DNA from 4 places in the Pseudomonas retamae genome. Region 1 is predicted to be linked to each of the others. Evidence: riboswitches for the same ligand, from Rfam matches in the RefSeq annotation. Region 1 holds a riboswitch; each other region holds the start of a gene.
The links. A riboswitch is a leader RNA that binds a small molecule or an ion and turns the genes downstream of it on or off. The one in region 1 is predicted to bind cobalamin.
Positions count from the first base shown of each region.

Region 2: linked by a shared signal. The riboswitch ahead of ACGSLL_RS15550 (ABC transporter substrate-binding protein) and the one ahead of ACGSLL_RS02420 (CbtB domain-containing protein) in region 1 are both predicted to bind cobalamin.
Region 3: linked by a shared signal. The riboswitch ahead of cobO (cob(I)yrinic acid a,c-diamide adenosyltransferase) and the one ahead of ACGSLL_RS02420 (CbtB domain-containing protein) in region 1 are both predicted to bind cobalamin.
Region 4: linked by a shared signal. The riboswitch ahead of ACGSLL_RS25340 (ABC transporter substrate-binding protein) and the one ahead of ACGSLL_RS02420 (CbtB domain-containing protein) in region 1 are both predicted to bind cobalamin.

Region 1 covers NZ_JBIEIL010000001.1:580,849-588,310, reverse strand. Annotated here, with positions in the region: gene ACGSLL_RS02445 (SET domain-containing protein) at 1-2,062, opposite strand, end outside; gene nfuA (Fe-S biogenesis protein NfuA) at 2,331-2,915, shown strand; gene cobM (precorrin-4 C(11)-methyltransferase) at 3,016-3,762, opposite strand; gene ACGSLL_RS02430 (cobalamin biosynthesis protein) at 3,841-4,254, opposite strand; gene ACGSLL_RS02425 (CbtA family protein) at 4,251-4,952, opposite strand; gene ACGSLL_RS02420 (CbtB domain-containing protein) at 4,964-5,161, opposite strand; cobalamin riboswitch at 5,281-5,502, opposite strand; cobalamin riboswitch at 5,588-5,799, shown strand; gene cobW (cobalamin biosynthesis protein CobW) at 5,900-6,970, shown strand; gene cobN (cobaltochelatase subunit CobN) at 6,974-7,462, shown strand, end outside.
Region 2 covers NZ_JBIEIL010000007.1:122,854-130,315, forward strand. Annotated here, with positions in the region: gene metE (5-methyltetrahydropteroyltriglutamate--homocysteine S-methyltransferase) at 1-317, shown strand, start outside; gene ACGSLL_RS15540 (ABC transporter ATP-binding protein) at 954-1,718, opposite strand; gene ACGSLL_RS15545 (FecCD family ABC transporter permease) at 1,715-2,731, opposite strand; gene ACGSLL_RS15550 (ABC transporter substrate-binding protein) at 2,728-3,741, opposite strand; cobalamin riboswitch at 3,883-4,075, opposite strand; gene ACGSLL_RS15555 (ParD-like family protein) at 4,464-4,691, shown strand; gene map (type I methionyl aminopeptidase) at 4,688-5,479, shown strand; gene katG (catalase/peroxidase HPI) at 5,559-7,462, opposite strand, start outside.
Region 3 covers NZ_JBIEIL010000011.1:121,646-129,107, forward strand. Annotated here, with positions in the region: gene cobD (threonine-phosphate decarboxylase CobD) at 1-413, opposite strand, end outside; gene cbiB (adenosylcobinamide-phosphate synthase CbiB) at 406-1,314, opposite strand; gene bluB (5,6-dimethylbenzimidazole synthase) at 1,311-1,961, opposite strand; gene ACGSLL_RS21190 (cobyrinate a,c-diamide synthase) at 1,958-3,358, opposite strand; gene cobO (cob(I)yrinic acid a,c-diamide adenosyltransferase) at 3,355-3,966, opposite strand; cobalamin riboswitch at 4,047-4,270, opposite strand; gene ACGSLL_RS21200 (hypothetical protein) at 4,434-5,018, shown strand; gene ACGSLL_RS21205 (PQQ-dependent sugar dehydrogenase) at 5,085-6,398, shown strand; gene ACGSLL_RS21210 (C40 family peptidase) at 6,529-7,065, opposite strand; gene ACGSLL_RS21215 (C40 family peptidase) at 7,285-7,462, opposite strand, start outside.
Region 4 covers NZ_JBIEIL010000016.1:61,168-68,629, forward strand. Annotated here, with positions in the region: gene katG (catalase/peroxidase HPI) at 1-984, shown strand, start outside; gene map (type I methionyl aminopeptidase) at 1,064-1,855, opposite strand; gene ACGSLL_RS25335 (ParD-like family protein) at 1,852-2,079, opposite strand; cobalamin riboswitch at 2,468-2,660, shown strand; gene ACGSLL_RS25340 (ABC transporter substrate-binding protein) at 2,802-3,815, shown strand; gene ACGSLL_RS25345 (FecCD family ABC transporter permease) at 3,812-4,828, shown strand; gene ACGSLL_RS25350 (ABC transporter ATP-binding protein) at 4,825-5,589, shown strand; gene metE (5-methyltetrahydropteroyltriglutamate--homocysteine S-methyltransferase) at 6,226-7,462, opposite strand, start outside.

The DNA.
Region 1 (7,462 bases):
TGGCTGCCAGTTCTTCCGCGCGGGCTGAGGTCAGGTTATTTGCCGCGAAGGGCAGGGTGCGAGTCGCAACATCGGGGGCGCGTTGCTCAATGGCAACTGCGGCGAATTTTTCGCCGACCTGCTCCATGATCAAGGTGGCGTGCTGATGCGCTCTGGGTTTCGAACCGTCGCGGTAGGCTTCCCAATCAAAGGGCATCTCAGTGCCTTTTCTGAAGGCGCCGCGGCTGGTGCGGCTGCTGGAACCGACTTTCTCGACCTTGATCTCGCCGCCGACTGGCAGCGCATCGATGTCTTCGCGCAGGCGCACAACCCCCGCACGCGGGAAGACTTCTATGTAGCGGGCCGTTGCCGGATAGACCGGATTGACCATGCGCAGAATGAACCCGCAGCGGCCGCGCACTGCGTCGGTGTTGGCTTTGTTCTCATGTTCGACCTGCGTGTCGTTGAGTGGCAGGCGTAACGAGTAAACGGTCACTTCGTCGCGTTCAAGATCACCGCGACAGGCGGGCAGGTATTGGGCGAGCAATGTCTTGATCAAGGACTTGTAGGCAGCTCTTGGCGTGCCCAGCCAGGCATGAAACGCCTGGTCATACGCTGCGTCCGATGCGTAGCGAAAGCGGCTCGGCGGACTGAGCACGAGGTTTTTCAGGGCATCGAGCATTTCTTGCTCATGCTTTTCCAGCGTGCTCAACGCCAGCTCAATTTCACTGGTCGGGTAAGCCGTTTGACGTGTAGCGAATAACCCCATCGCCGCTGCCCACTCCACCGTTGGACGGACTTTGGCGGCGGCAACCAGCCGCTGTTGCTCGATATCGCTGGCGAATGCCTGAAAGTGCTCTGCCGGTAGATTCAGCAACTGTTCGAACGTCATATGTCGGGATGAGCCGGGCGCGATCGATTCGGCGAGAATAAAACCACTTTTCAAATTGACCCAGGCACTGGACGTGGCGTACGGCAGTTCGTCGGGAATATCCTGAACCCATACTTCGCTTGCTACGTTGCTTCGCATGACAGCCACCGCCAACAAAGCAATGGGCCGTTCGACGTGAAGTGATCGTTGAAATTCTTCGATCAATGATTTGTGTATGGACGAATAACTACAACCGGGCTCGATCAATATCTGCAATTCGTTTTGATAGTTACCGTGCGGGCCCGGTTTGATACTCAGCCAAAGCGCTCGCCACAACAGCTTCGTCAAAACGTTGGCTGGGCCATCTTGCTTGTTCTTTGCGGCGTACCAATTCAGTTCCCTGGCAATACGTTGCGCCAGTTGCAGGTTATCGGCCGACTGCAGGGCTGTTTCCAGAAGTGCTACCGGCGTGGTTTGGCTCAACGTTTCAAATTTGCCATTGGGATTCACCGGTACGACATTTGCCAGCAGGCAGCGTGATGTTTCGGCTTCGATTTGGCGGACAACCCGCATGATCGTTTCGTCGCTTTCAGCGCTGAACAAGTGTTCGAAGTCGCTGACGGGACCGTGATGCCCGAGCAACCATAACGCGCGATGCTCAATCAGGTTGTTCAGCACGCGCTGCCAGTCGGCATGTTTGGCGGGACGCCCGGGAACCAGCGCGTAATACGCCAGCACCAGGTCGAAGCGCACGGAACCGTCACTTTTAAGCCCGTTGCCGACCTTGCGGTAGATATCCAGCAAGACATCAACGTCGATGGACCAATAGACAGGAACATCTCTCAGCGTTACCGAGTGACCGGCGATCGGGAAAACTTCCGCAGGGTCAGGTGTTGGTGTCTTCGTGGAACTCAACTGAAAGGACAGAAAGTCGTACAGGAAGTCGGTGCCCAGCAACGATTGATCGTTCGTGGCTGGCGTAGAAAGGTGGGTTATGAAATCTTCGTCTGACTCCAGTTTTTTCAGGACACGAAAGGCTTCCTTACACTCGCGCCCCAATTCAGAGGCGGCGGGCGGGTAGTAATAGAGTTCGCTGGCATCCGTGTTGAAGTTGTCGTCGATGAGCCCATGCAGGTAGCTGATCAGGTGGTTGAGATCCTGCAATCTGCGAGGTGGCGTCTTGTTGTAAAAGCTTGATAACGAGGTAGACATTCAAGGCCTTTGAACCGTAGCGGCTGGAAAAATAGTCGAAGGCCTTGAATATAGGGGGGCGGAAAACCGGCTGAGGTATACATATATATGGGTGCGAATGCGCTTCGGTTTCCATTTGTTAACGGCGCACCAACGATCAAGCGCCCAGCCGTCGCCGTCGGCAGCTTGCGGGCGAGGGCATACGCCCGGCTTTTTCCGACAAAAATACTGGGACTTTGTCCCGCGCGCCGATTGGCGTAAACTGCGCCCAAGCCTGCGAGGAGTTTCCATGACCGCTATTACCATTACCGACGCCGCCCACGACTACCTGGCTGATCTGCTGTCCAAGCAGAACACCCCGGGCATCGGCATCCGCGTCTTCATCACCCAGCCTGGCACCCAGTACGCCGAGACTTGCATTGCCTACTGCAAGCCGGGCGAAGAAAAACCTGAAGATACGGCGCTGGGGCTGAAAAGCTTCACCGCTTATATCGATTCGTTCAGCGAAGCGTTTCTCGACGACGCCGTGGTCGATTACGCCACCGACCGCATGGGCGGCCAGCTGACCATCAAGGCGCCAAACGCCAAAGTACCGATGGTCAATGCCGACAGCCCGGTCAACGAGCGCATCAATTATTACCTGCAAACCGAAATCAACCCGGGGCTGGCCAGCCACGGCGGTCAGGTCAGCCTGATCGATGTGGTTGAAGACGGCATTGCCGTGTTGCAATTCGGTGGCGGTTGCCAAGGCTGCGGCCAGGCAGACGTAACCCTGAAGGAAGGCATCGAGCGCACCTTGCTCGAGCGCATCCCTGAGCTCAAGGGCGTGCGCGACGTAACCGACCACACGCAGAAAGAAAACGCCTACTACTAAGGCGTTCGCTGCGAACAGAAAAAACGGCGCCCCGTGAGCGCCGTTTTTTTATGCCCCCGCTTCACCCAAGGTGGGAGCGAGCCTGCTCGCGAAGAGGCCATCAAGGGCGATAAAGATGCGCATGCCCCGCCCGATACAACGACGACTCACTGAACACCTCACTCCCCAGCACCCGCCCGACCAGAATCAGCGCCGTACGCCGAAAGCCTTTCGCTGCAACCTTTTCGGCAATGTCCGCCAGCGTGCCCACCACCCAGTCCTGATCGGGCCACGTTGCCCGATGAATCACCGCAATCGGGCAATCCGCACCGTAATGCGGCAACAATTGCAGAATGATCTTTTCCAGATGATTGACCCCCAGGTGAATCGCCATGGTTGCGCCATGCTGGGCCAGATTGCCCAGTTCTTCGCCGGCCGGCATCGCGGTTTTATCGGCATAACGGGTCAGAATTACGCTTTGGGATACGTCCGGCAAAGTCAGTTCGGCACCGAGCAACGCGGCACAGGCTGCGGTGGCGGTAACTCCCGGAATGATTTCGAACGGAATATTCAGCTCTCGCAAACAGCGGATCTGCTCACCGATAGCGCCATACAGGCTCGGATCGCCGGAATGTACCCGGGCGACGTCCTGGCCGTTGGCATGCGCGGTGTTGATCAGCTCGATGATCTGCTCAAGGTGCAACTCGGCACTGTTGACCACGGTTTGCGCCTGATGCCCTTCGAGCACCGCTGCAGGCACCAGCGAGCCTGCGTAAATGATCACCGGACATTGGCGGATCAAGCGTTGGCCTTTGACGGTGATCAATTCCGGGTCGCCGGGGCCGGCGCCGATGAAATAAACGGTCATCGTTGAATCCTTGAAGAAGAAGCGCAACAACTCTTCAGATGAAGATTGTTCATGATGGACGGTGGGGATTATCGAGATTTACGCGGCGCCGGCCAATGCCAGAGTGGCTTGAGCGTATTTTTGTCGGCTGATCAGCAGCTTTACCGGTGCCTGCAGCAGTTGTTCGGCAAGCGCCAGCGCCGCGCTTTCCGCTACGCCATAACAACCGGTGCGTTCGTAAGCAATCTGCGACTGGTGGCTGAGCATGGATTGATAACCGGCCAGTTCGTCACTGCTGAAGTACAACAACGGCAGTGCCAGTTGCGCGGCCAACTCTTGCAGGCCCGGTTCGTCGCGCTTCAAGTCGATGCTGGCCAGGGCCTTGATCGAGCGCAGCTCAATGCCGTGCGCCTGCAAGGCCTGGTCGAGTAACGCACGCAGCGTGCTGACCGGACAGCCGCGCTGGCAGCCGAGGCCGACCACCAGCGGCGGCTCTGCGCGGTCAGCGCTCATGCGTGGTAGTGGCCGTCGCGGTTGCGGCGGAACAACCATGCGCTGATCAGGCCCAGGGCCAGCCAGAACGCCACGTTGGTCAATTGCGAAGCGATTTTGAATTGAGTTTCCAGCGCTTCGGGCGCGAGCATTGAATGCACCAGTGGTTGCGGCGCGCCGATCACATGCGGCACCGCGAGAATCGCCACGCCCAGCAACTTCATCAGCCAGTGCCGGCTGAAGGCGATCAGCGACAGGCCGACGGCGGTCGAGGCCGCGGTGGCGATCCACCACGTCTGCCGCGACGCCAGATCTGCCGCCGCAGTGCCCGGCAATTCCGGCGGCAGGCCCAGGGTCGGCGCCAGCACGAACGTGGCATAACCGGCCAGCCCCCAGAGCAAGCCTTGCGCGGCGGAGCGCGGCGCACGCAGGGTGTACAGGCCCGCCAGTATCAGGGCGAAACCGACCGCCACCACCAGATTGCCACCGGTGGTCGAGACGACACGCTGCCAGCCGTTTTCCGGCTCCCAGGCTTCGCCATCGTGGCTGTGCGCCGCGGTGCCGGCCGCGTGTTCGTGGACTTCAGTGGCCGGTTCGGATTTTTCATAGGTTTCAGCGTGAAGAATCAACGGCGAGACCCAGAAGCTTTGCAGCAGTGTGAGCAGCAGGGCGGCCAGCAGGCCGCTGAAACCTGCGGTTTGCGCGATTCGCTTGATCATGTCGGAAGGTCTCAGTGGCAAGGAAACGCAGCGCTGTGACGGGTATCGTGGGCAGCGTTGTGCACCGCTTCGATATGCGAGAAACCGGCGAAATACACCAGGCCCGCGCCGAGAATCGAGGCGAAGGCGGCGGCGATCAGGCGTTGGCTGAGGGTGGTAGTGCTGGCGATTTTGTCCGTGTTGCTGTCGGTGCTGCTGATGATCGACATGGCGCTTCCCTATGGAGTGTCAGGGGCGGTCGAACGCATGCGAACCCTGCGTGACAGACGCGCAGAAGTACGAACAGCGCCCGCCCACCGCGGGTTTGTTATGTCCAGTGACGCCGATTGCGCACTGTGTGTTGCGGGCCGGTCTCCGGGCTCACGAGGGGTTGGCGCCTGGCCGACCTGCAAGCGTCACCTTCCCATGCCGGGTTGGCACAGTGGTTTTGACGCTTCGCTCGCTTACCGTTGCGGGGGCAGCACCGGACTGACATGGCTCTGAGTAAAGCACATGATTCACCGGTTTCCCGTTTCACCCCGTGAGGGGCACCCGTAACAAGGCGTACAGGAGAGCATGTGGGTGGGCTTGAGTCAATTTCCGGGCGGTAGCGAATATCCAGGAAACCAAAGCATTGACCCATCACCAAGCCATGCGTAGCCTTGCGCCTTCGAGGTTCTTCGGCATCTGTCGAAGCTAAGAAGGGAACGCGGTCAAAGCCGCGGCTGCCCCCGCAACTGTGAACAGTGATGTTCGCTGCCACGCCACTGCCAGCTCGGTCCACGAGCCCGCGGGAAGGCGCAGCGAACGCCAGGCTCGGCGCCTGAACACTGTCAGCCAGGAGACCTGCCTCGTCACAGATTCTCACTTTCAACCGGGCGGGGTGATCCGGTGGCGAATACTTCCGGCGCGCATCCGCGTGGCTGGTTCTCGTCCCGTGTGCCCGCCGCTTGCCAAAGGGCATACCGATGAAAACACTGGCCAAACTCCCTGTCACCATCGTCACCGGTTTCCTCGGTTCGGGCAAAACCACTTTGCTGCGGCACATGCTCGACAACGCCCAGGGCCGGCGTATCGCGGTGATCGTCAATGAGTTCGGCGAGCTGGGCATCGACGGCGAAATCCTCAAGCAATGCACCATCGGCTGCACCGAAGAAGAAGCCAGCGGCCGCGTCTACGAACTGGCCAACGGCTGCCTGTGCTGCACGGTGCAGGAAGAGTTCTTCCCAGTGATGCGCGAACTGGTCGCACGACGCGGCGATCTCGATCACATCCTTATCGAAACTTCGGGCCTGGCCCTGCCCAAGCCGTTGGTGCAAGCCTTCCAGTGGCCGGAAATCCGCAGCGCCTGCACCGTTGATGCGGTGATCACGGTGGTCGACAGCCCGGCCGTGGCCGCCGGCACCTTCGCCGCATTCCCGGATCAGGTTGATGCGCAGCGTAAACTCGATCCGAACCTCGATCACGAATCGCCGCTGCACGAATTGTTCGCCGACCAACTGGCCAGCGCCGATCTGGTGATCCTCAATAAAGCCGACCAGACCAGCCCGGAAGATCTGGCGCGTGTACGTCTGGAAGTCGCCGAAGAGCTCCCACCTGCGGTAAAAATCATTGAAGCCAGCAACGGCCGTCTGCCGCTGGACGTGTTGATCGGCCTCGGCGCCGGTTCCGAAGAGCACATCGACAGCCGGCACAGTCATCATGACCATCATCACGACGGTGATGACGATCACGATGACCACGATCACGACGCCTTCGACTCGATCTCCATCGAACTGCCGCAAGCCGACGAAAGCCTGCTACTCGACGCCCTTACGCAACTGGTGGTGCAGCACGGCATCCTGCGCGTGAAGGGTTTCGCCGCGATTCCGAACAAGCCGATGCGTCTGCTGATTCAGGGCGTAGGTACGCGCTTCGACAAGCATTTCGACCGTCAGTGGGGCGCCGACGAAGCGCGTGTGACGCGTCTGGTGTTGATCGGCCAGGAATTGGACGCAACACAACTCGAAGCGCAACTGCGCGCCGCGCTCAGCGTTTAAGCCATGCACCTGCTCAGGACCCAGCCCGGCGGTTTCGTCTCGGATGACAACATTGCCGACCTTGGCCAAACCCCCGCCGAGCTGGTGATCCTGTGCAGCGGTGATTCCAGCCTGGCGCTGCTCGCCGAAGCGGCGCAGCAGTTGCCGCAAGACTACCCGAGCCTGCGTCTGGCCAACCCGATGCAGGTGCAGAATCACGCCTCGGTCGATCTGTACGTCGATGAAGTGTTGCGTCACGCCAAGGTGATTCTGATTTCGCTGCACGGCGGGATTGCCTATTGGCGCTATGGCGTCGAACGCCTTGTCGAACTGTCCGAGCGCGGCGTGCAAGTGATTCTGGTGCCGGGCGACGATCGTCCTGACCCGGAACTCAGCGACTTGAGCACCGTCAGCGCGGCGGATCGTGACCGTCTCTGGCAGTTCTTGCGTCAGGGCGGCCTGGGCAATGCGCTGGATTTCTTCCGTTGCCTGGCCAATCGCTGGTTCGCCCGC
Region 2 (7,462 bases), on a different contig from region 1:
TCGAGGCCATCGCCACGATGGACGCCGACGTCATCACCATCGAAACCTCACGTTCCGACATGGAACTGCTCGATGCCTTTGAGGCGTTCGCCTACCCGAACGACATTGGCCCGGGCGTCTATGACATCCACTCGCCGCGGGTTCCGGAGGCCGGCGAAATGGCCAGCCTGATCCGCAAAGCCGCCCAGCGGATACCCGCCGAACGGCTGTGGGTCAACCCCGACTGCGGCCTGAAAACCCGCGGCTGGGCCGAGACCGAAGCGGCGCTGGTGCACATGGTTGCTGCCGCCCGGCAGCTGCGCAAAGAGCTGGCCTGATCGGCTTGCACACATTCCCCGGTGGGAGCGAGCCTGCTCGCGAAGGCTGTGGGTCAGACGATGAGTCCTTGATCAATACATATCGATCAAAAGCAACGTCAAAAGCCCCTCACCCTAACCCTCTCCCGGAGGGAGAGAGGACTGACCGGAGTGGATGTAAGAACCACGCCGACCTGCGATACCGAGTCGTACGCAGTTTCTGAAAAGCCCACAAATCGGCTCCCTCTCCAGGGGGAGAGGGCTGGGGTGAGGGGCAGCCCCACCACAAATCCCAAGCCAACCCCCCGCTTCTAACCACTCAACAATGAGCGTTAGCTCGAGTGCCCTTGATCTTGCCTAACCAGCGACATCGGAAGGCTGAGCGGAGGGATTGATCCGGGCGTGGGAGCGCAGCGACCGTCTGGCGCAGCCAGACACAGCGGAAGGAGGTGCAGCGCAGCAAACCGTAGCCGCTGCGCCCGGATCGATCCCGGAGCGAAGGAACCCGAGCCTGCGAGGGCCGTACGTAGGAGCAAGCCTTTTTGGGTACTTTTTCGGCGTCTGGAAAAAGTGCCTCGCCGTAAGGGCGAAACCGCCAGCCGCAGCACCCGCAGCAACGGATATGCACCCAATCAAAAAAAGGCCTGCCCCCCAAAGCTACGAGTGAAACCGCAAAATCCGCTCACCATCAAACGGATCAGTCAAATACCGCGCCCGAACCCCAAACGTCTCCAGCAAGCGCTGCGGCGTCAGCACCTCCAGCGGCTTGCCCAGCGCCACTAACTCCCCACGCTCAAGCACCGCCAGTCGATCGCACTTGAGCGCCTGATTCAGATCATGCAGAGCAATCAACGTAGTCACCGGCAACGCTTTCACGACGCTGAGAATCGTCAGCTGATGCTGAATGTCCAAATGGTTGGCCGGCTCATCGAGCAACAGAATCTGCGGACGCTGCGCCAGGGCACGAGCAATGTGCACCCGTTGCCGCTCACCCCCCGACAGACTGCGCCAGATGCGCTGACGCAAATGCACCGCATCGACATCAACCAGCGCCTGCTCAACGATGGCAGTGTCGGCAGCCGACCACGGTTGCAGCGCCGACAACCAAGGCGTACGCCCCAGCGCCACCGCATCGAACACACGAATGCCGTCATCGGTGTCAGCCTGTTGCTCGACCACCGCGAGTGTCTGCGCAACGCTGCGGCGCGCCATTTTGCGCAGACGCTGACCTTCTAGCAGTACCTCGCCAGCGCTCGGGTCGCGCAGACCGGCCAACAGCTTCAACAGGGTCGATTTGCCCGCGCCATTCGGTCCGACAATGCCCAGCGTTTCGCCGCGTTGCACCTCAAGGCTCACAGCTCGCAGCAACTCAGCGCCACGCACCTTGAAACTCAGTTGCGAACAACTCAATACCGCTGTCATCGCGCCGATCTCCGGCCCACCAGAATCAGCGCAAACACCGGCGCGCCGACCAGCGCGGTGATCACTCCGACCGGAATCACCTGACCCTTGATCAGGGTCCGCGACAGCACATCGGCAGCGATCAGAAACACCGCGCCGCCCAAGGCACTCGCTGGCAGCAATCGAGCATGACCAGTGCCAAGCAACAACCGCGCTGCATGGGGAATCACCAGGCCGACAAAACCGATCGAACCGACAATCGATACCATCACGGCTGTTACCAGCGCCGCACAGCCGATCAGCAGAATCTGCACGCGGCGCACCGGTATGCCGAGCGACGCCGCCGAATCCGCACCAAAGGTAAATGCATCCAGCGCGCGCCGATGCCACAGGCACACGACCAGCCCGAGCAAGGCTACCGGCACCGCCAGCCACACCGACGGCCAGCGCACCCCGCCGAGGTTGCCGAGCAGCCAGAACATGATCCCGCGAGCCTGCTCGGAACTCGCCGAGCGGGTAATCAAAAACGCTGTGAGTGCATTGAACAATTGCGAACCGGCAATCCCGGCCAGAATGATCTGTCCGGTGCCACTGGCCGAACCGCTGACCCGCGCCAGCAGAATGACCAGTACGAACGCCGTCACCGCACCGGCAAACGCGCCGGCCGACAGCGACACCAATCCCGCACCAACCCCCAGCAACGCGACCATCACCGCGCCAGTCGACGCCCCGGCAGAGATGCCCAGCAGATAAGGATCGGCCAACGGATTGCGCAGCAGCGACTGCAAGATCACCCCGCAGGTCGCCAGTCCGGCGCCGCAGGCAGCAGCGACCAAAGCACGGGTCAGGCGGTAATTCCAGACAATGCCTTCATCGATCGGGTCGAGCACATAACCGGCGCCCCACAGCTTGTTGGCCAGCACCTGCAGCACCACGCTCGGCTCGATCGACGTCTCACCGATCGCCACGCCGCCGATCAGCGCAAGCGCAAGCGTCAGCACAACCAGCAGCGTACGGATCAGGCGTCTGCTCATGGCGCCAGGTCGTAGGCATTGATGGCGGCGGCCAGTTGTGCGAGGCCGTCGAAGGTGCGCAGGCTGGCCTGCATGGCCATGGCGTCGAGGATGATGATGCGGTTGTGTTTCACCGCGTCCATGTTGCGCGTCACCGGGTCGCTGCGCAGGAACGCGAGTTTCTTCTGATAGTCGTCAGCCGGGAAACGCCGGCGATCCATGCGCGCGATCACCAGAAAAGTCGGGTTGGCCTTGGCGATGGTTTCCCAGCCAACGGTTGGCCATTCTTCATCCGACTCGACCACATTGCGCACGCCCAGCGTGCTCAGCATGAAATCCGGAACGCCTTTGTGCCCGGCCACAAACGGCTCGATGTCCATCTCGGCGCTGGAAAACCAGACCACTGCGCTGACGTCTTTGCGCTGCTGGGTTTTCGCCGTGGCGATCGATTGCGCTAGGCTGGCCTTGAGCTGTTCGTTGAGCCGTTCGCCACGCGCTTGCACGTCGAAAATCTGCGCCAGCTGGCTCACGCTCTTGTAAATGCTGTCGATGCGAAACGGCGCCAGCCGCGTTCCATCGGAGCCGACGAGGTTGTCCTTGGCTTCGCAATCGGAGGGCAGCAGGTAGGTCGGAATCTTCAATTCATGAAACTGCTCGCGGGTGCCGACCGCGCCTTGCGGGCCGACCATCCATTCCAGCTCTACAGCGACCAGTTCCGGGCGCTTGCCGATCACCGCTTCGAAACTCGGCTCGTTATCGGCGAGGCGCTCGATCGTGTCGTTCTGCGCCTTGTATTGGGCCAGCACGTCGTTGAACCACAGCGAGGTGCCAACGACTTTGTGGCCCAGCCCCAGGGCATAGAGCATTTCCGTACCGGCCTGGCCGATAGTGACTGTGCGGGTGGGGGCGTGCTGGAAGGTCAGGCTGCTGCCGCAATTCTCGATCGTCAGCGGATAAACGGTGGGTGCCGCTTGCGCAAAGGTGCAAAAGCTCAGACCGGTGATCAAGGTGGCAATGCGGGGCAGAAGCATGGGTCTGTCTCCAATGGAACCGTACGGGGAGGGCGGGTACGGTTTGGAAACACACCATCAAGCGCCATCAGGAAATAGCGCAAGGCCGTTCATCACGTAAAAACGCGCACGGCACGATGTCCTTCCCGGACACCCCGCCGGTTAGTAGTCATTGTGCCGGCAGGTCTCCTGACTGATGCGTCATCGCCTGGCTCCGGCCTTCCCAGGGTTACCCAGTGGCAGTCGTGGAGCAGGCTCGGCACCTACAGTTGCGGGGGCAGTTCCGATCGATGCTGAGCAAGCACCTCGGATTCCCTATTAATCCCATGCGGAAACCGGCGGCGGCATGGTAGACGATTTGGGCGGTTGAGGGGGAGATGAATCTGTTGGCGAGTCGGGATCAAGCCAGCCATCAATGCAGATCAAAAGTCCCTGACCCTAGCCCTCCCGAAACGTCGGACCGCCCGTAGGGAGAGGGGACTGACCGCGGTGTTTGGGCGACATATGGCCACACCGAGTACCGAGCTGAACACAAATTCAGAAGCTAACAAAGATCGGCTCCCTCTCCAGGGGGAGAGGGCTGGGGTGAGGGGCCGGGTCACTACAAGTCCAAAGCCGGCCGCATGCTTCTTACCACCAGCCTCCAGATCCTGAAAAATCCCAAAGTCACAACCCGGATTTGCAATCCAGGAACCCCCGCAGCTAATATACGATCCATATACATTTCGTATCGGGTCGCACCCATGGGCATCGTAAAAATTTCCGAAGACATGCACGAAAACCTGCGCATCTCCAGCAACGCACTCAGCCGCTCGATCAACGCGCAGGCCGAGCACTGGATGCGCATCGGCATGCTCGCCGAGCTGCACCCCAACCTCGACCACAGCGCCATCTGCCGCCTGCTGATCCGCGCCGAACAGACTGGCGGGCTCGACCTGCACCAACTGACACAGGAAGTCGCCCTCGCATGAGAAACCAGATCAAGCTCAACACCCCGGCCGAGATCGAGAAATCCCGCGCTGCCGGCAAACTGGCCGCCGAAGTGCTGGCAATGCTGGTGCCCCACGTCAAGGCGGGGGTGACCACCGATGAACTGGATCGGCTGTGCAACGACTACATCGTCAACGTACAGAAAGCCGTCCCGGCCAACGTCGGTTATCACGGTTTCCCGAAAACCGTCTGCGCCTCGGTCAACGACGTGGTCTGCCACGGCATTCCCTCAGCTACGCCGCTGAAGGATGGCGACATCCTCAACCTCGACATCGCCGTGATCAAGGACGGCTGGTTCGGCGACACTAGCCGCATGTATGTGGTGGGTGAGGCCACGCCGGAAGCGCAACATCTGATCAAGACCACCTATGACGCCATGTGCGCGGGTATTCGTGCGGTCAAGCCGGGCGCCACGCTGGGCGATATCGGCCACGCCATTCAAAGCCTCGCCGAGAAAGAAGGCTTCAGTGTGGTGCGCGAGTATTGCGGCCATGGCATCGGCAAGATCTACCACGATGAACCGCAGATTCTGCATTACGGCTTTCCCAATCAAGGGATGAAGCTCAAGGCGGGAATGATTTTCACCGTCGAACCGATGCTCAACGCCGGCAAACGCCATGTGAAGAACATGCCCGATGGCTGGACGGTGTTGACCAAGGATGGCTCGCTGTCGGCACAGTGGGAGCACATGGTCGCGGTGACGGAGACGGGGTTTGAAGTGCTGACCGCGTGGCCGGATCAGATCGAAGGGTATGCGGCTATCGGTTGATACTGCGCTTGGCGGTCAGAAACCCTGACATTCAACGCATAAAAAACGCCGCTTGAACAAGCGGCGTTTTTTGGGGCCGTTACTTCAGATCGAACCGATCCAGGTTCATGACCTTCGTCCAGGCTTTGACGAAGTCATTGACGAACTGCTCCTGCGCATCCGCACTGGCATACACTTCGGCCAGCGCGCGCAACTGCGCATTGGAACCGAACACCAGATCCACCCGGGTTGCCGTCCATTTCGGCGCGCCAGTCTTGCGGTCCCGTCCCTCGAATTCATCAGCATCGCGCGTTGTTGGTTGCCACTCCAAGCCCATGTCCAGCAGGTTCGTGAAGAAGTCATTGCTCAGCGCTTCCGGTTTATCGGTGAAGACACCATGGCGGGTCTGCCCGACGTTGGTGTTCAACACCCGCAGGCCGCCAAGCAGCACGGTCATTTCCGGGGCGGTGAGGGTCAGCAGTTGCGCCTTGTCGATCAACAGGGTTTCAGCCGCGACGGTGTATTTGCCCTTGCTGTAATTGCGGAAACCGTCGGCAATCGGTTCAAGGAAGCCGAACGACTCGACATCGGTCTGTTCCTGCGAGGCATCCACGCGCCCGGGCGAGAACGGCACGCTCACGGAATGACCAGCGTTCTGTGCGGCTTGCTCGACCCCGGCATTGCCCGCCAGCACAATCAGGTCCGCCAGCGAGATTTTCTTGCCGGTGCTTGCGCCATTGAATTCACCCTGAATGCCCTCCAGGGTTTGCAGCACATGGGCCAGTTGCTCTGGCTGGTTGGCTTGCCAGAACTTCTGTGGTGCCAGACGCAAACGCCCGCCGTTGGCGCCGCCACGTTTGTCCGAGCCGCGAAAGGTCGAGGCGGCAGCCCAGGCCGTCGAGACCAGTTGCGAAACGGACAGGCCTGAGGCGAGGATTTTGCTTTTCAGCGCGGCGGCGTCGCTGTCGCCAATCAAGACATGGCTGACGTCAGGCAGCGGGTCTTGCCAGAGCAATTCTTCGTTGGGCAATTCCGGGCCGAGATAGCGAGACAGCGGGCCCATGTCGCGGTGGATCAGTTTGTACCAGGCGCGCGCGAAGGCGTCGGCCAATTGCTCGGGATTGGCCAGGAAGCGTCGCGAGATCTGCTCGTAAGCCGGGTCGAAGCGTAGCGCCAGGTCAGAGGTGAGCATGGTGGGTGAAAGCTTTTTGCTCGGGTCATGGGCATGCGGAACCGTGCCGGCACCGGCGCCGTTTTTCGGTTGCCACTGATGCGCCCCGGCCGGGCTCTTGGTCAGTTCCCACTCGAAGCCGAACAGGTTTTCCAGGTAGTTGTTGCTCCAGCGGGTTGGCGTGGTGGTCCAGGTCACTTCCAGACCGCTGGTGATGGTGTCCGCGCCCTTGCCGGTGCCGAAGGCGTTTTTCCAGCCCAGGCCTTGCAGCTCGAGGCCGGCCGCTTCCGGTTCAGGGCCAACGTTGTCGGCCGGGCCGGCTCCGTGGGTCTTGCCGAACGCGTGGCCACCGGCAATCAGCGCCACGGTTTCTTCATCGTTCATGGCCATGCGGCCGAAGGTTTCGCGAATGTCCTTGGCCGAAGCGACCGGGTCCGGGTTGCCCTCGGGACCTTCCGGGTTCACGTAGATCAGGCCCATCTGCACGGCAGCGAGCGGGTTCTCCAGATTGCGTTCGCCCTGATCGGTGCGGCTTTCCTCGCGACCATGCAAGTCCGGTTCGGCTACCAGCGTACCGTCACCGGGTTCCTGCACCGGGCCGTTGCTCTTGCCGTAACGATTGTCGCCGCCCAGCCATTCGGTTTCCGAGCCCCAGTACACGTCTTCATCCGGTTCCCAGACGTCGGCGCGGCCACCGGAAAAACCGAAGGTCTTGAAGCCCATGGATTCCAGCGCGACGTTGCCGGTGAGCACGATGAGGTCGGCCCAGGAAATATTGCGGCCGTACTTCTGCTTGATCGGCCAGAGCAGACGGCGCGCCTTGTCGAGGCTGA
Region 3 (7,462 bases), on a different contig from region 1:
CCGGTCGGATTGTTCGGGTTGACCACCACCAGTACGTCGAGGCTATCGAGAAAGAACTCGACTTCCTGCTCCAGCACTTCCCGGACGATGTAGCCACTGCGCCGCCAGGCCTCGGCGTGTTCGGCATAGCACGGTGACAATACGCCGACCTTGCCGGCACGGCGCAAGCGCGGCAACAACTGGATGGCCATCTGCGAACCGGCCACCGGCAGCACTTGCGCGGCGCCGTAGTAATCGCACGCTGCCTGCTCCAGGCCATCGTCGGTTTCCGGCAAGCGTGCCCAGGCCCGCAAGGGGATCTCCGGGATCGGAAAAGGCCACGGCGCCAGACCGCTGGACAGGTCCAACCAGTCGGCTTCGGCAATGCCGTAATCGTCTGCAGCCTTGCTCAGCCGGCCCCCGTGCTCAAGCATAAAATTCAGCCCCCACGCAAAGAATCAGCAGCCATAACCATACCCCGCGCTGGACCAATTGCCAGCCGCGCTCAATGGAATCGGCATCGGCGGGGGCGCCTTCACCGAGCTGCGGGCGCTCGTGCAGTTCGCCGTGGTAGATCGCCGGCCCGCCCAGTTCGACGCCCAGCGCACCGGCACCCGCCGCCATCACCGGGCCGGCGTTGGGGCTGTCCCATTGTGGCGCCTGGCTGCGCCAGCATTTGAGCGCGAGGCGGGTTTTGCCGAGCAGCGCGTAGGTCAGCGCCACCAGCCGTGCAGGAATGTAGTTCAACACGTCGTCGATTTTCGCCGCCGCCCAGCCGAAGCGCTCGAAGCGTTCGTTGCGATAGCCCCACATCGCGTCCAGCGTGTTGCTCAAGCGATAGAGCACCACGCCCGGCGCACCGGCGACGACAAACCAGAACAGCGCAGCAAATACTGCATCGCTGCCGTTTTCCAGCACCGATTCGGTGGCGGCGCGGGCCACGGCGTTGCTGTCGAGTTCTTCGGTCTGGCGGCTGACCAGATAGCCGACGCGAGTGCGCGCCTCAGCCAGATCATCAGCGCGTAATGCCGCTGCCACCGGCGCGACATGTTCGCCGAGGCTACGCATGCCGAGGGCGCAATACAGCGCGAGAATTTCGACAACCCAGCCGACATAAGGCGCCCAGGAAAACGCCGTGGCGAGTAGCGTCAGCGGCAGCACCGCGATCACCCATGCGGTCACGCCATGGCTGCGCCAGCCGCGACCACCGGCGTTGAAACGTTGCTCGATGCGCCCGGCAAAATTGCCGAAGGCCACCAGCGGATGCCAGCGTTTCGGTTCACCGAGCAGCGCATCCAGCGCCACCGCGGCGACACTCAACAACGCCACACTCATTGACTCACTCCCCAATAATTTTCGTACAGCAATTCATTCAGCGGACGCGCCTGCGCCCAGCCTTCGAGCACCAGCATCGGCGCCGGGTAGAACTCTTTGACCGGGCCCAGACACAGCACTGCCAACGGCTTGGCACCCGGCGGCAGGTGCAGCAGATCGGCCAGCGCCTGCGGCTCGAACAGTGACACCCAGCCCATGCCCAATCCTTCGGCACGGGCTGCCAGCCACAGATTCTGAATCGCGCAGGACAGCGAAGCCATGTCCATTTCCGGCAGCGTGCGCCGGCCGAAAATGTGCTTTTCGCGATCGTCCATCAGTGCCGCGACCAGCACTTCGGCACAGTCGTTGATGCCCTCGACCTTGAGCTTCATGAACTCGTCGCTGCGCTCGCCGAGGGCTTCGGCGGTGCGCACGCGTTCGGCTTCCACCAGTTGCTGGATCTGCCCGCGCAGGGTTCGGTCGCTGATGCGGATGAAGCGCCAGGGCTGCATCAGGCCGACGCTCGGCGCCTGATGGGCGGCTTCCAATAAGCGGCGCAGCAGCTCGGGCTCCACCGTGCCGCCGCTGAAGTGGCGCATGTCGCGGCGTTCGGCGATGGCTTTGTAAACCGCTTGGCGCTCGGCTTCGGAGAATGCGTTGTCGGTCATGGCCCTTTCGCGAGCAGGCTCGCTCCCACAGGGGATCCGGTTTCGTCAGACATGGCTGCACTCACTGTGGGAGCGAGCCTGCTCGCGAAGGCGGTCTCAGGTACAGGTACAAACAGCGCGGCAATCGCAGTCGGGTTCGACGGAAAATAAAAGTGCACATAAGACGCCGTCATCCGCCCTTGCCGATAAACCGCCTCGGCACCGCGCCCACCATTCGGGCTCAGCCCACGGGCAATCGGCGTCAGCTCGGTTGTCGTCAGGGAGTGATGATACGTGTGGCCGCGCAACGACCCTTCCGGCAGATCGACCGCCTGCAATGCCAACGCTGCCAGACGCTTTTGCATTACCGCGTCGCCCTGCAACAACCCGACCAGTTCAGCGCGGGTGCCTTCGACATCGGTCAGCGAATCGAGCAGATACAGCATGCCACCGCACTCGGCCAGCAACGGCTTGCCTGCCGCATGGTGCGCGCGGATCGCCTCGATCATTGCTGTGTTCTGTGCCAGCGCAACGTGATGCAGCTCGGGGTAACCGCCCGGCAGGTACAGACTGTCCGCCTCGGGCAATTGCGTGTCGCGGATCGGCGAGAAGAAGCTCAACTCGGCGCCCATCGCCCGCAGCAGATCGAGGCTTGCGCCATAGGTGAAAGCGAACGCTTCGTCGCGGGCAACGGCGATCCGCACGCCGTGCAACAACGGCTCGGCAGCAATCACATCCGGCGCGGCGAACTCGACGGCTGGCGGCAAGGCGACTTCGCAACTGCTGGCCAGGGCATCGGCGGCGGCGTCGAGACGCAAGTCCAGATCATTCAGTTCGCTGGCCTGCACCAGGCCGAGATGGCGGCTCGGCAGCTCGATGCCGGTCTCGCGCGACAATGCGCCGTACCAGCGCAGGCCTTCGGTGAGGCTGCCTTCGAGCAATTGCGCATGACGCAAGGTGCCTACACGGTTGGCCAGTACACCGGCAAACGGCAGGTCCGGCTGATATTTCGCCAGGCCCAGCGCCAACGCACCGAACGTCTGCGCCATGGCGGTGCCGTCAATCACGCCGAGCACTGGCACGCCAAAATGCCGCGCCAGGTCAGCGCTCGACGGCGTGCCGTCAAACAGGCCCATTACCCCTTCGATCAGAATCAGATCCGCGTCGCCGGCGGCTTCCCACAACAGGCGACGGCTTTCCTGCTCGCCGACCATCCACATGTCCAGTTGATAGACCGGCGCACCGCTGGCGCGCTCAAGGATCATCGGGTCGAGAAAGTCCGGGCCGCATTTGAACACGCGGACCTTGCGTCCCTGATTGCGATGCAAACGGGCGAGCGCGGCGGTGACGGTGGTCTTGCCCTGGCCGGAGGCCGGCGCGGCGATCAGGACCGCCGGGCAGTGACGGGGCTGATTCAAAGTTCGACGCCTTTCTGCGCTTTGATCCCGGCCTGGAAGGCGTGCTTGAGCATGCCCATTTCCGTGACCGTGTCGCCCATCTCGATCATTTCCGGCTTGGCACCGCGCCCGGTCACGACGACATGCTGCATCGGCGGTCGCGCCTGCAAATCGCTGAGCACCTGATCGAGATCCAGATAACCGTGCTTGAGGGCGATGTTCAATTCATCGAGCACCACCAGACCGATCGACGGATCGCGCAGCAGCTCACGAGACACTTCCCACGCCGCCGTGGCGGCGGCGATGTCGCGCTGGCGGTCCTGGGTTTCCCAGGTGAAACCTTCGCCCATCACATGGAAGCGCACTTGCTCGGGGAAGCGGCGGAAGAACAGCTCCTCGCCGGTGCTGTTGCGGCCCTTGATGAACTGCACCACACCGCACTGCATGCCGTGGCCCATGGCGCGGGCGAGCATGCCGAAGGCCGAGCTGCTTTTGCCTTTGCCGTTGCCGGTCAGCACCAGCACCAGGCCGCACTCGTCGGGCGAATTGGCGATGCGTTCATCGATCACGGCTTTTTTGCGCTGCATGCGCGCCAGATGGCGTTCGTCGCGCTCGGGGGAATCGGTCATGGGGAGCTCTCCGTTGAGACGGGTAAACGGCGGGCAGGCACAAGAATAGACGGCAAAAAGCCTGGCATCGCCCACCGTGATGCCGCTGGATGGATCAGGCCGGTCTCCGGGCTCATGAGCGGCGTTGGCCAGACTGCGCGCCTTCCCGCTGTTGAGCAGTGGCATTGAACGCAGTGTTCACTCATTTACCGTTGCGGGGGCAGCGCCGGGATCGTCGTGGCTTCGCGTGAAGACCACCCTCACCGGCTTCCCTGTTTCACTCTGTCGACGCAGGTCACAGAGCACCTGAAACAAGCGGCGAAGGTTAGAGGGTTGGGGGTGGAGCGTCAATTAAAGAGGCGGCCATCGGGCGAGAAACTGCCACCGATCAATTATCTGCCGGCAATCTTGTGCCAGACTGTGACAAGTGATATCAAAGAGCCATGCTTTTCTTGAAAAAGCACACCACAACAATAAGGACGATGACGATGCAAGGCATGATCATCAGCAACCCGCGCCTGGAATTCCTGCGCCCGGTGCTTGAACGCTGGTTTGACTGTATCGACCGCTACAACACCGTGCGCGGCGACGGCGACACGCCGTACTGGCATGACGAGAAAGCCAACCTCGGCCTGCTCTCGGCCGCTGCCTGGATGGCCGAACTGGTGACCTTGAACGACACCGTCACCCGTAAACAGAACGAAGACGGCGAGCGCAATGCCCGCGCCGATCTGTTTATCGCCGGCAGCGAAGACCGCGCCTTCATTCAGGCCACCCAGCGCTGGCCACGGGTGAACAACCTCAACCTGACCCTGGCTCTTGCCGACATCACTCAGGACGCCAAGCGCATCAGTTACGCCAGCGATCTCAAGCTCGGCTGCCTGTTCGTCGCCCCGCAAAAAGCCCAGCACAGTGCCAGCCCCGAGGAATTGCAGGACATGGTCGACGACCTGCAAAAGGAACACACCTGCGCCGTGGCCTGGTATTTCCCCTACGCCTACCGCAAGTTGCACAGCGAAGCGGGCCACTATAACCCGGGCATTGCCGTGCTGTTCAAGGAAGCCCGCGGCTGAGCAGTTGAACCATCGGGCTTGCGCCCTCCTCTATGGTTAGGAATGCATTCATAGGGAAGATCAGCAATGCGCAAGCCCCACCTCGTTTTCGTCATCGCCCTTGCCGGCGGGCTCAGCGCCTGCGGCGAAACCTCCAGCCTGCAAGTCTCCGACGGCACTGGCCCGTCGCCGAAACTGCCGGAACCGAACAAGACCCTGATCCCGACGGTGAACATCGCCCCGGCGATCGGCTGGCCCGAGGGGGCAAAACCGACGGCAGCGGCCGGTACTCAGGTCGCAGCATTTGCCGAAGGCCTCGATCATCCGCGCTGGCTGTATGTGCTGCCCAACGGTGATGTGCTGGTAGCCGAAACCAATGCGCCACCGAAACCGGATGACAGCAAGGGCATCCGTGGCTGGGTGATGAAAAAGGTCATGGGCAAGGCCGGCGCCGGGGTACCGAGCCCGAATCGCATCACCCTGCTGCGCGATGCCGACAAGGACGGTGTGGCCGAGACTCGCACGGTATTTCTGCAAAACCTCAACTCGCCGTTCGGCATGACCCTGGTCGGCAACGATCTGTACGTGGCCGATACTGATCGCCTGTTGCGCTTTAACTACGAGCCCGGCGCGACTGAAATCAAGACCCAGCCGATCAAGGTCGTCGACCTGCCGGGCGGCACGCTGAATCATCACTGGACCAAGAACGTGATCGCCAGCAAGGACGGCAGCAAGCTTTACGTCACCGTCGGTTCGAACAGCAACGTCGGCGAAAACGGCCTGGATCAGGAAGAGGGTCGCGCGGCGATCTGGGAAGTCGATCGGGCGACCGGCAATCACCGGATCTTCGCCTCGGGCATCCGCAACCCCAACGGCCTCGCGTGGGAGCCCACCAGTGGCGCGCTGTGGACGGCGGTCAACGAGCGCGACGAGATCGGCAGCGATCTGGTGCCGGACTACATCACCTCGGTCAAGGACGGCGGCTTCTATGGCTGGCCATTCAGCTATTACGGCCAGCACGTCGATGTACGGGTCAAGCCGCAGAACCTCGATCTGGTGGCCAAGGCCATCGTCCCGGATTACGCGGTCGGCCCGCACACCGCCTCACTGGGCTTGACCTTCGCCGAGGGCAACACGTTGCCGGCGCAATTCAAGGAAGGTGCGTTCATCGGCCAGCACGGCTCGTGGAACCGCAAACCGCACAGTGGCTATAAAGTGATTTTCGTACCGTTCAGTGGCGGTAAACCCAATGGCACGCCGGTGGATGTGCTGACCGGTTTCCTCGACAAGGACGAAAACGCGCTGGGCCGCCCGGTGGGCGTGGTGATCGACCCGCAAGGCGGGTTGCTGGTAGCGGATGATGTGGGCAACAAGGTGTGGCGCGTGTCGGCCACAAAATAATGTAAACGCGACGCAAAAAAATGTGGGAGCGAGCCTGCTCGCGAAGGCGGACTGTCAGTCGAAAGTGCTTTGACTGAGGTACCGTATTCGCGAGCAGGCTCGCTCCCACATTGGGTTATGCGCTGCCCTTTTAAGGGTTATGCGCCAACTGCCCCGGCTGCAACACCCGCTTGGCACTCAGATAGGCCTTCTGCCAATACGCTTTTGACAGGCTGTCGAGCTTGACCGTGCCGCCGGTTGCCGGCGCATGCACGAAGCGGCCTTCACCGACATAAATGCCCGCGTGGCTGACCTGCGAGCCGCCGTTGGTAGCGAAGAAAATCAGGTCACCGGTCTGCAAGCCTTCCTTGCCGACGTTCGGTGCCTGCATGACGATCATTTCGCGAGTGGAACGTGGCAGCGAGATTCCCGCCGCATCGCGGTAGACGAAACCGATCAGGCCGCTGCAATCGAACCCCGAATCCGGCGTGTTGCCGCCCCAGCGATAAGGCGTGCCGACGAGGCCAAGCGCGCGAAACAGCACGTCTTCAGCGACCGGCGAAAAAGTTTGGGAGGGGCCGAACACAATCGGCGCGCGAACCACGGGGGCTGGCGGCGGTGTACGACTGGCGCAGGCGCTAAGCAGCGCGGCGCAAAGGATCAAGGTGAGGCGGGCCGACATCGTCATAAGCAGAACATCCTGATCAGGCTGCGGCTTTCTCTGCCGAATGGACAGAAACAAAACCGCCTGCGTCTGTACGCAGGCGGTTTGCCATCAATATGATTCAGGATTCTAGCGGCTACGCGGCAAACTTCAAGTAAGACTTTAACTTCACCTTGTAAAGTTTGTGTCTACTCCGTTTACCGGTAGCCTGAGTGTCGCCACGAACGCGGCGACAACAGGAAATTACTTGCGCGCGGTGACCACGGTCGGAGCGTTCGCCAGGGCGCGTTTCGCTTCGATGAAGGTCTTGCTCCAGTAGCTGTCACCCAGGCTGTCGATGCGAACACCGCCGCTGCGACGACTGCTGGAGTGGATGAACTGGTTGTCGCCCAGGTAGATCCCGGCGTGACTGACCCGGCCG
Region 4 (7,462 bases), on a different contig from region 1:
TACAAACTGATCCACCGCGACATGGGCCCGCTGTCTCGCTATCTCGGCCCGGAATTGCCCAACGAAGAATTGCTCTGGCAAGACCCGCTGCCTGACGTCAGCCATGTCTTGATTGGCGACAGCGACGCCGCCGCGCTGAAAAGCAAAATCCTCGCCTCAGGCCTGTCCGTTTCGCAACTGGTCTCGACGGCCTGGGCTGCCGCCTCGACCTTTCGCGGCTCGGACAAACGTGGCGGCGCCAACGGCGGGCGTTTGCGTCTGGCACCACAGAAGTTCTGGCAAGCCAACCAGCCAGAGCAACTGGCCCATGTGCTGCAAACCCTGGAGGGCATTCAGGGTGAATTCAATGGCGCAAGCACCGGCAAGAAAATCTCGCTGGCGGACCTGATTGTGCTGGCGGGCAATGCCGGGGTCGAGCAAGCCGCACAGAACGCTGGTCATTCCGTGAGCGTGCCGTTCTCGCCCGGGCGCGTGGATGCCTCGCAGGAACAGACCGATGTCGAGTCGTTCGGCTTCCTTGAACCGATTGCCGACGGTTTCCGCAATTACAGCAAGGGCAAATACACCGTCGCGGCTGAAACCCTGTTGATCGACAAGGCGCAACTGCTGACCCTCACCGCCCCGGAAATGACCGTGCTGCTTGGCGGCCTGCGGGTGTTGAACACCAACGTCGGGCAGACCCGCCATGGTGTCTTCACCGATAAACCGGAAGCGCTGAGCAATGACTTCTTCACGAACCTGCTGGACATGGGCTTGGAGTGGCAACCAACAACGCGCGATGCTGATGAATTCGAGGGACGGGACCGCAAGACTGGCGCGCCGAAATGGACGGCAACCCGGGTGGATCTGGTGTTCGGTTCCAATGCGCAGTTGCGCGCGCTGGCCGAAGTGTATGCCAGTGCGGATGCGCAGGAGCAGTTCGTCAATGACTTCGTCAAAGCCTGGACGAAGGTCATGAACCTGGATCGGTTCGATCTGAAGTAACGGCCCCAAAAAACGCCGCTTGTTCAAGCGGCGTTTTTTATGCGTTGAATGTCAGGGTTTCTGACCGCCAAGCGCAGTATCAACCGATAGCCGCATACCCTTCGATCTGATCCGGCCACGCGGTCAGCACTTCAAACCCCGTCTCCGTCACCGCGACCATGTGCTCCCACTGTGCCGACAGCGAGCCATCCTTGGTCAACACCGTCCAGCCATCGGGCATGTTCTTCACATGGCGTTTGCCGGCGTTGAGCATCGGTTCGACGGTGAAAATCATTCCCGCCTTGAGCTTCATCCCTTGATTGGGAAAGCCGTAATGCAGAATCTGCGGTTCATCGTGGTAGATCTTGCCGATGCCATGGCCGCAATACTCGCGCACCACACTGAAGCCTTCTTTCTCGGCGAGGCTTTGAATGGCGTGGCCGATATCGCCCAGCGTGGCGCCCGGCTTGACCGCACGAATACCCGCGCACATGGCGTCATAGGTGGTCTTGATCAGATGTTGCGCTTCCGGCGTGGCCTCACCCACCACATACATGCGGCTAGTGTCGCCGAACCAGCCGTCCTTGATCACGGCGATGTCGAGGTTGAGGATGTCGCCATCCTTCAGCGGCGTAGCTGAGGGAATGCCGTGGCAGACCACGTCGTTGACCGAGGCGCAGACGGTTTTCGGGAAACCGTGATAACCGACGTTGGCCGGGACGGCTTTCTGTACGTTGACGATGTAGTCGTTGCACAGCCGATCCAGTTCATCGGTGGTCACCCCCGCCTTGACGTGGGGCACCAGCATTGCCAGCACTTCGGCGGCCAGTTTGCCGGCAGCGCGGGATTTCTCGATCTCGGCCGGGGTGTTGAGCTTGATCTGGTTTCTCATGCGAGGGCGACTTCCTGTGTCAGTTGGTGCAGGTCGAGCCCGCCAGTCTGTTCGGCGCGGATCAGCAGGCGGCAGATGGCGCTGTGGTCGAGGTTGGGGTGCAGCTCGGCGAGCATGCCGATGCGCATCCAGTGCTCGGCCTGCGCGTTGATCGAGCGGCTGAGTGCGTTGCTGGAGATGCGCAGGTTTTCGTGCATGTCTTCGGAAATTTTTACGATGCCCATGGGTGCGACCCGATACGAAATGTATATGGATCGTATATTAGCTGCGGGGGTTCCTGGATTGCAAATCCGGGTTGTGACTTTGGGATTTTTCAGGATCTGGAGGCTGGTGGTAAGAAGCATGCGGCCGGCTTTGGACTTGTAGTGACCCGGCCCCTCACCCCAGCCCTCTCCCCCTGGAGAGGGAGCCGATCTTTGTTAGCTTCTGAATTTGTGTTCAGCTCGGTACTCGGTGTGGCCATATGTCGCCCAAACACCGCGGTCAGTCCCCTCTCCCTACGGGCGGTCCGACGTTTCGGGAGGGCTAGGGTCAGGGACTTTTGATCTGCATTGATGGCTGGCTTGATCCCGACTCGCCAACAGATTCATCTCCCCCTCAACCGCCCAAATCGTCTACCATGCCGCCGCCGGTTTCCGCATGGGATTAATAGGGAATCCGAGGTGCTTGCTCAGCATCGATCGGAACTGCCCCCGCAACTGTAGGTGCCGAGCCTGCTCCACGACTGCCACTGGGTAACCCTGGGAAGGCCGGAGCCAGGCGATGACGCATCAGTCAGGAGACCTGCCGGCACAATGACTACTAACCGGCGGGGTGTCCGGGAAGGACATCGTGCCGTGCGCGTTTTTACGTGATGAACGGCCTTGCGCTATTTCCTGATGGCGCTTGATGGTGTGTTTCCAAACCGTACCCGCCCTCCCCGTACGGTTCCATTGGAGACAGACCCATGCTTCTGCCCCGCATTGCCACCTTGATCACCGGTCTGAGCTTTTGCACCTTTGCGCAAGCGGCACCCACCGTTTATCCGCTGACGATCGAGAATTGCGGCAGCAGCCTGACCTTCCAGCACGCCCCCACCCGCACAGTCACTATCGGCCAGGCCGGTACGGAAATGCTCTATGCCCTGGGGCTGGGCCACAAAGTCGTTGGCACCTCGCTGTGGTTCAACGACGTGCTGGCCCAATACAAGGCGCAGAACGACACGATCGAGCGCCTCGCCGATAACGAGCCGAGTTTCGAAGCGGTGATCGGCAAGCGCCCGGAACTGGTCGCTGTAGAGCTGGAATGGATGGTCGGCCCGCAAGGCGCGGTCGGCACCCGCGAGCAGTTTCATGAATTGAAGATTCCGACCTACCTGCTGCCCTCCGATTGCGAAGCCAAGGACAACCTCGTCGGCTCCGATGGAACGCGGCTGGCGCCGTTTCGCATCGACAGCATTTACAAGAGCGTGAGCCAGCTGGCGCAGATTTTCGACGTGCAAGCGCGTGGCGAACGGCTCAACGAACAGCTCAAGGCCAGCCTAGCGCAATCGATCGCCACGGCGAAAACCCAGCAGCGCAAAGACGTCAGCGCAGTGGTCTGGTTTTCCAGCGCCGAGATGGACATCGAGCCGTTTGTGGCCGGGCACAAAGGCGTTCCGGATTTCATGCTGAGCACGCTGGGCGTGCGCAATGTGGTCGAGTCGGATGAAGAATGGCCAACCGTTGGCTGGGAAACCATCGCCAAGGCCAACCCGACTTTTCTGGTGATCGCGCGCATGGATCGCCGGCGTTTCCCGGCTGACGACTATCAGAAGAAACTCGCGTTCCTGCGCAGCGACCCGGTGACGCGCAACATGGACGCGGTGAAACACAACCGCATCATCATCCTCGACGCCATGGCCATGCAGGCCAGCCTGCGCACCTTCGACGGCCTCGCACAACTGGCCGCCGCCATCAATGCCTACGACCTGGCGCCATGAGCAGACGCCTGATCCGTACGCTGCTGGTTGTGCTGACGCTTGCGCTTGCGCTGATCGGCGGCGTGGCGATCGGTGAGACGTCGATCGAGCCGAGCGTGGTGCTGCAGGTGCTGGCCAACAAGCTGTGGGGCGCCGGTTATGTGCTCGACCCGATCGATGAAGGCATTGTCTGGAATTACCGCCTGACCCGTGCTTTGGTCGCTGCTGCCTGCGGCGCCGGACTGGCGACCTGCGGGGTGATCTTGCAGTCGCTGCTGCGCAATCCGTTGGCCGATCCTTATCTGCTGGGCATCTCTGCCGGGGCGTCGACTGGCGCGGTGATGGTCGCGTTGCTGGGGGTTGGTGCGGGATTGGTGTCGCTGTCGGCCGGCGCGTTTGCCGGTGCGGTGACGGCGTTCGTACTGGTCATTCTGCTGGCGCGGGTCAGCGGTTCGGCCAGTGGCACCGGACAGATCATTCTGGCCGGGATTGCCGGTTCGCAATTGTTCAATGCACTCACAGCGTTTTTGATTACCCGCTCGGCGAGTTCCGAGCAGGCTCGCGGGATCATGTTCTGGCTGCTCGGCAACCTCGGCGGGGTGCGCTGGCCGTCGGTGTGGCTGGCGGTGCCGGTAGCCTTGCTCGGGCTGGTCGTGTGCCTGTGGCATCGGCGCGCGCTGGATGCATTTACCTTTGGTGCGGATTCGGCGGCGTCGCTCGGCATACCGGTGCGCCGCGTGCAGATTCTGCTGATCGGCTGTGCGGCGCTGGTAACAGCCGTGATGGTATCGATTGTCGGTTCGATCGGTTTTGTCGGCCTGGTGATTCCCCATGCAGCGCGGTTGTTGCTTGGCACTGGTCATGCTCGATTGCTGCCAGCGAGTGCCTTGGGCGGCGCGGTGTTTCTGATCGCTGCCGATGTGCTGTCGCGGACCCTGATCAAGGGTCAGGTGATTCCGGTCGGAGTGATCACCGCGCTGGTCGGCGCGCCGGTGTTTGCGCTGATTCTGGTGGGCCGGAGATCGGCGCGATGACAGCGGTATTGAGTTGTTCGCAACTGAGTTTCAAGGTGCGTGGCGCTGAGTTGCTGCGAGCTGTGAGCCTTGAGGTGCAACGCGGCGAAACGCTGGGCATTGTCGGACCGAATGGCGCGGGCAAATCGACCCTGTTGAAGCTGTTGGCCGGTCTGCGCGACCCGAGCGCTGGCGAGGTACTGCTAGAAGGTCAGCGTCTGCGCAAAATGGCGCGCCGCAGCGTTGCGCAGACACTCGCGGTGGTCGAGCAACAGGCTGACACCGATGACGGCATTCGTGTGTTCGATGCGGTGGCGCTGGGGCGTACGCCTTGGTTGTCGGCGCTGCAACCGTGGTCGGCTGCCGACACTGCCATCGTTGAGCAGGCGCTGGTTGATGTCGATGCGGTGCATTTGCGTCAGCGCATCTGGCGCAGTCTGTCGGGGGGTGAGCGGCAACGGGTGCACATTGCTCGTGCCCTGGCGCAGCGTCCGCAGATTCTGTTGCTCGATGAGCCGGCCAACCATTTGGACATTCAGCATCAGCTGACGATTCTCAGCGTCGTGAAAGCGTTGCCGGTGACTACGTTGATTGCTCTGCATGATCTGAATCAGGCGCTCAAGTGCGATCGACTGGCGGTGCTTGAGCGTGGGGAGTTAGTGGCGCTGGGCAAGCCGCTGGAGGTGCTGACGCCGCAGCGCTTGCTGGAGACGTTTGGGGTTCGGGCGCGGTATTTGACTGATCCGTTTGATGGTGAGCGGATTTTGCGGTTTCACTCGTAGCTTTGGGGGGCAGGCCTTTTTTTGATTGGGTGCATATCCGTTGCTGCGGGTGCTGCGGCTGGCGGTTTCGCCCTTACGGCGAGGCACTTTTTCCAGACGCCGAAAAAGTACCCAAAAAGGCTTGCTCCTACGTACGGCCCTCGCAGGCTCGGGTTCCTTCGCTCCGGGATCGATCCGGGCGCAGCGGCTACGGTTTGCTGCGCTGCACCTCCTTCCGCTGTGTCTGGCTGCGCCAGACGGTCGCTGCGCTCCCACGCCCGGATCAATCCCTCCGCTCAGCCTTCCGATGTCGCTGGTTAGGCAAGATCAAGGGCACTCGAGCTAACGCTCATTGTTGAGTGGTTAGAAGCGGGGGGTTGGCTTGGGATTTGTGGTGGGGCTGCCCCTCACCCCAGCCCTCTCCCCCTGGAGAGGGAGCCGATTTGTGGGCTTTTCAGAAACTGCGTACGACTCGGTATCGCAGGTCGGCGTGGTTCTTACATCCACTCCGGTCAGTCCTCTCTCCCTCCGGGAGAGGGTTAGGGTGAGGGGCTTTTGACGTTGCTTTTGATCGATATGTATTGATCAAGGACTCATCGTCTGACCCACAGCCTTCGCGAGCAGGCTCGCTCCCACCGGGGAATGTGTGCAAGCCGATCAGGCCAGCTCTTTGCGCAGCTGCCGGGCGGCAGCAACCATGTGCACCAGCGCCGCTTCGGTCTCGGCCCAGCCGCGGGTTTTCAGGCCGCAGTCGGGGTTGACCCACAGCCGTTCGGCGGGTATCCGCTGGGCGGCTTTGCGGATCAGGCTGGCCATTTCGCCGGCCTCCGGAACCCGCGGCGAGTGGATGTCATAGACGCCCGGGCCAATGTCGTTCGGGTAGGCGAACGCCTCAAAGGCATCGAGCAGTTCCATGTCGGAACGTGAGGTTTCGATGGTGATGACGTCGGCGTCCATCGTGGCGATGGCCTCGATTACGTCGTTGAATTCGCTGTAGCACATGTGCGTATGGATTTGCGTTTCATCCCGCACGCCCGAGGCGCACAAGCGGAACGCTTCGGTTGCCCAGTGCAGATACGCCTGCCAATGCGCGCGGCGCAGCGGCAGGCCTTCGCGGAACGCCGCTTCGTCGATCTGCACGATGCGGATGCCGGCGGCTTCCAGATCGACCACCTCGTCGCGGATCGCCAGCGCCAGTTGCCGCGCCTGGGTTTCCCGGCTGACATCTTCACGCGGGAACGACCACATCAGCATCGTCACGGGACCGGTCAGCATGCCTTTCATGGCCTTGTCGGTCAGGCTTTGCGCATAGCGAATCCATTCCACGGTCATGGCCTGCGGTCGGCTGAGGTCGCCAAAAATCACCGCTGGTTTGACGCAGCGCGAGCCGTAGCTCTGCACCCAGCCGAAGCGGGTGAACATATAACCGTCGAGCTGTTCGGCGAAGTATTCGACCATGTCGTTGCGCTCGGCTTCACCGTGCACCAGCACGTCGAGGCCCAGACATTCCTGGATGTGTACGGCGTGGTGGATCTCGCTGTGCATGGCTTCGGTGTAGTCGGCGGCGCTGAGTGTGCCTTGTCTGAACGACTGGCGAGCGAGGCGAATCGCTGCAGTTTGCGGAAACGAGCCAATCGTCGTGGTCGGAAACAACGGCAGATTCAGACCAGCACGCTGCCTGGCGATGCGCTCGGCGAACGGTGACTGGCGCTGGCTGTCCCTGGCCGTGATGGCCGCCACACGCGCTTGTACTGCCGGCTTGTGAATCCGTGGCGAAGCGGCGCGGCTGGTCTGCACCGAGCGGCTTTGCGCCAACGCGCGCAGCACTTTCGGCGCTTGCGGTTGCTCGACCGCTTGCGCCAGCAGTGCCACTTCTTCGCACTTCTGCACGGCG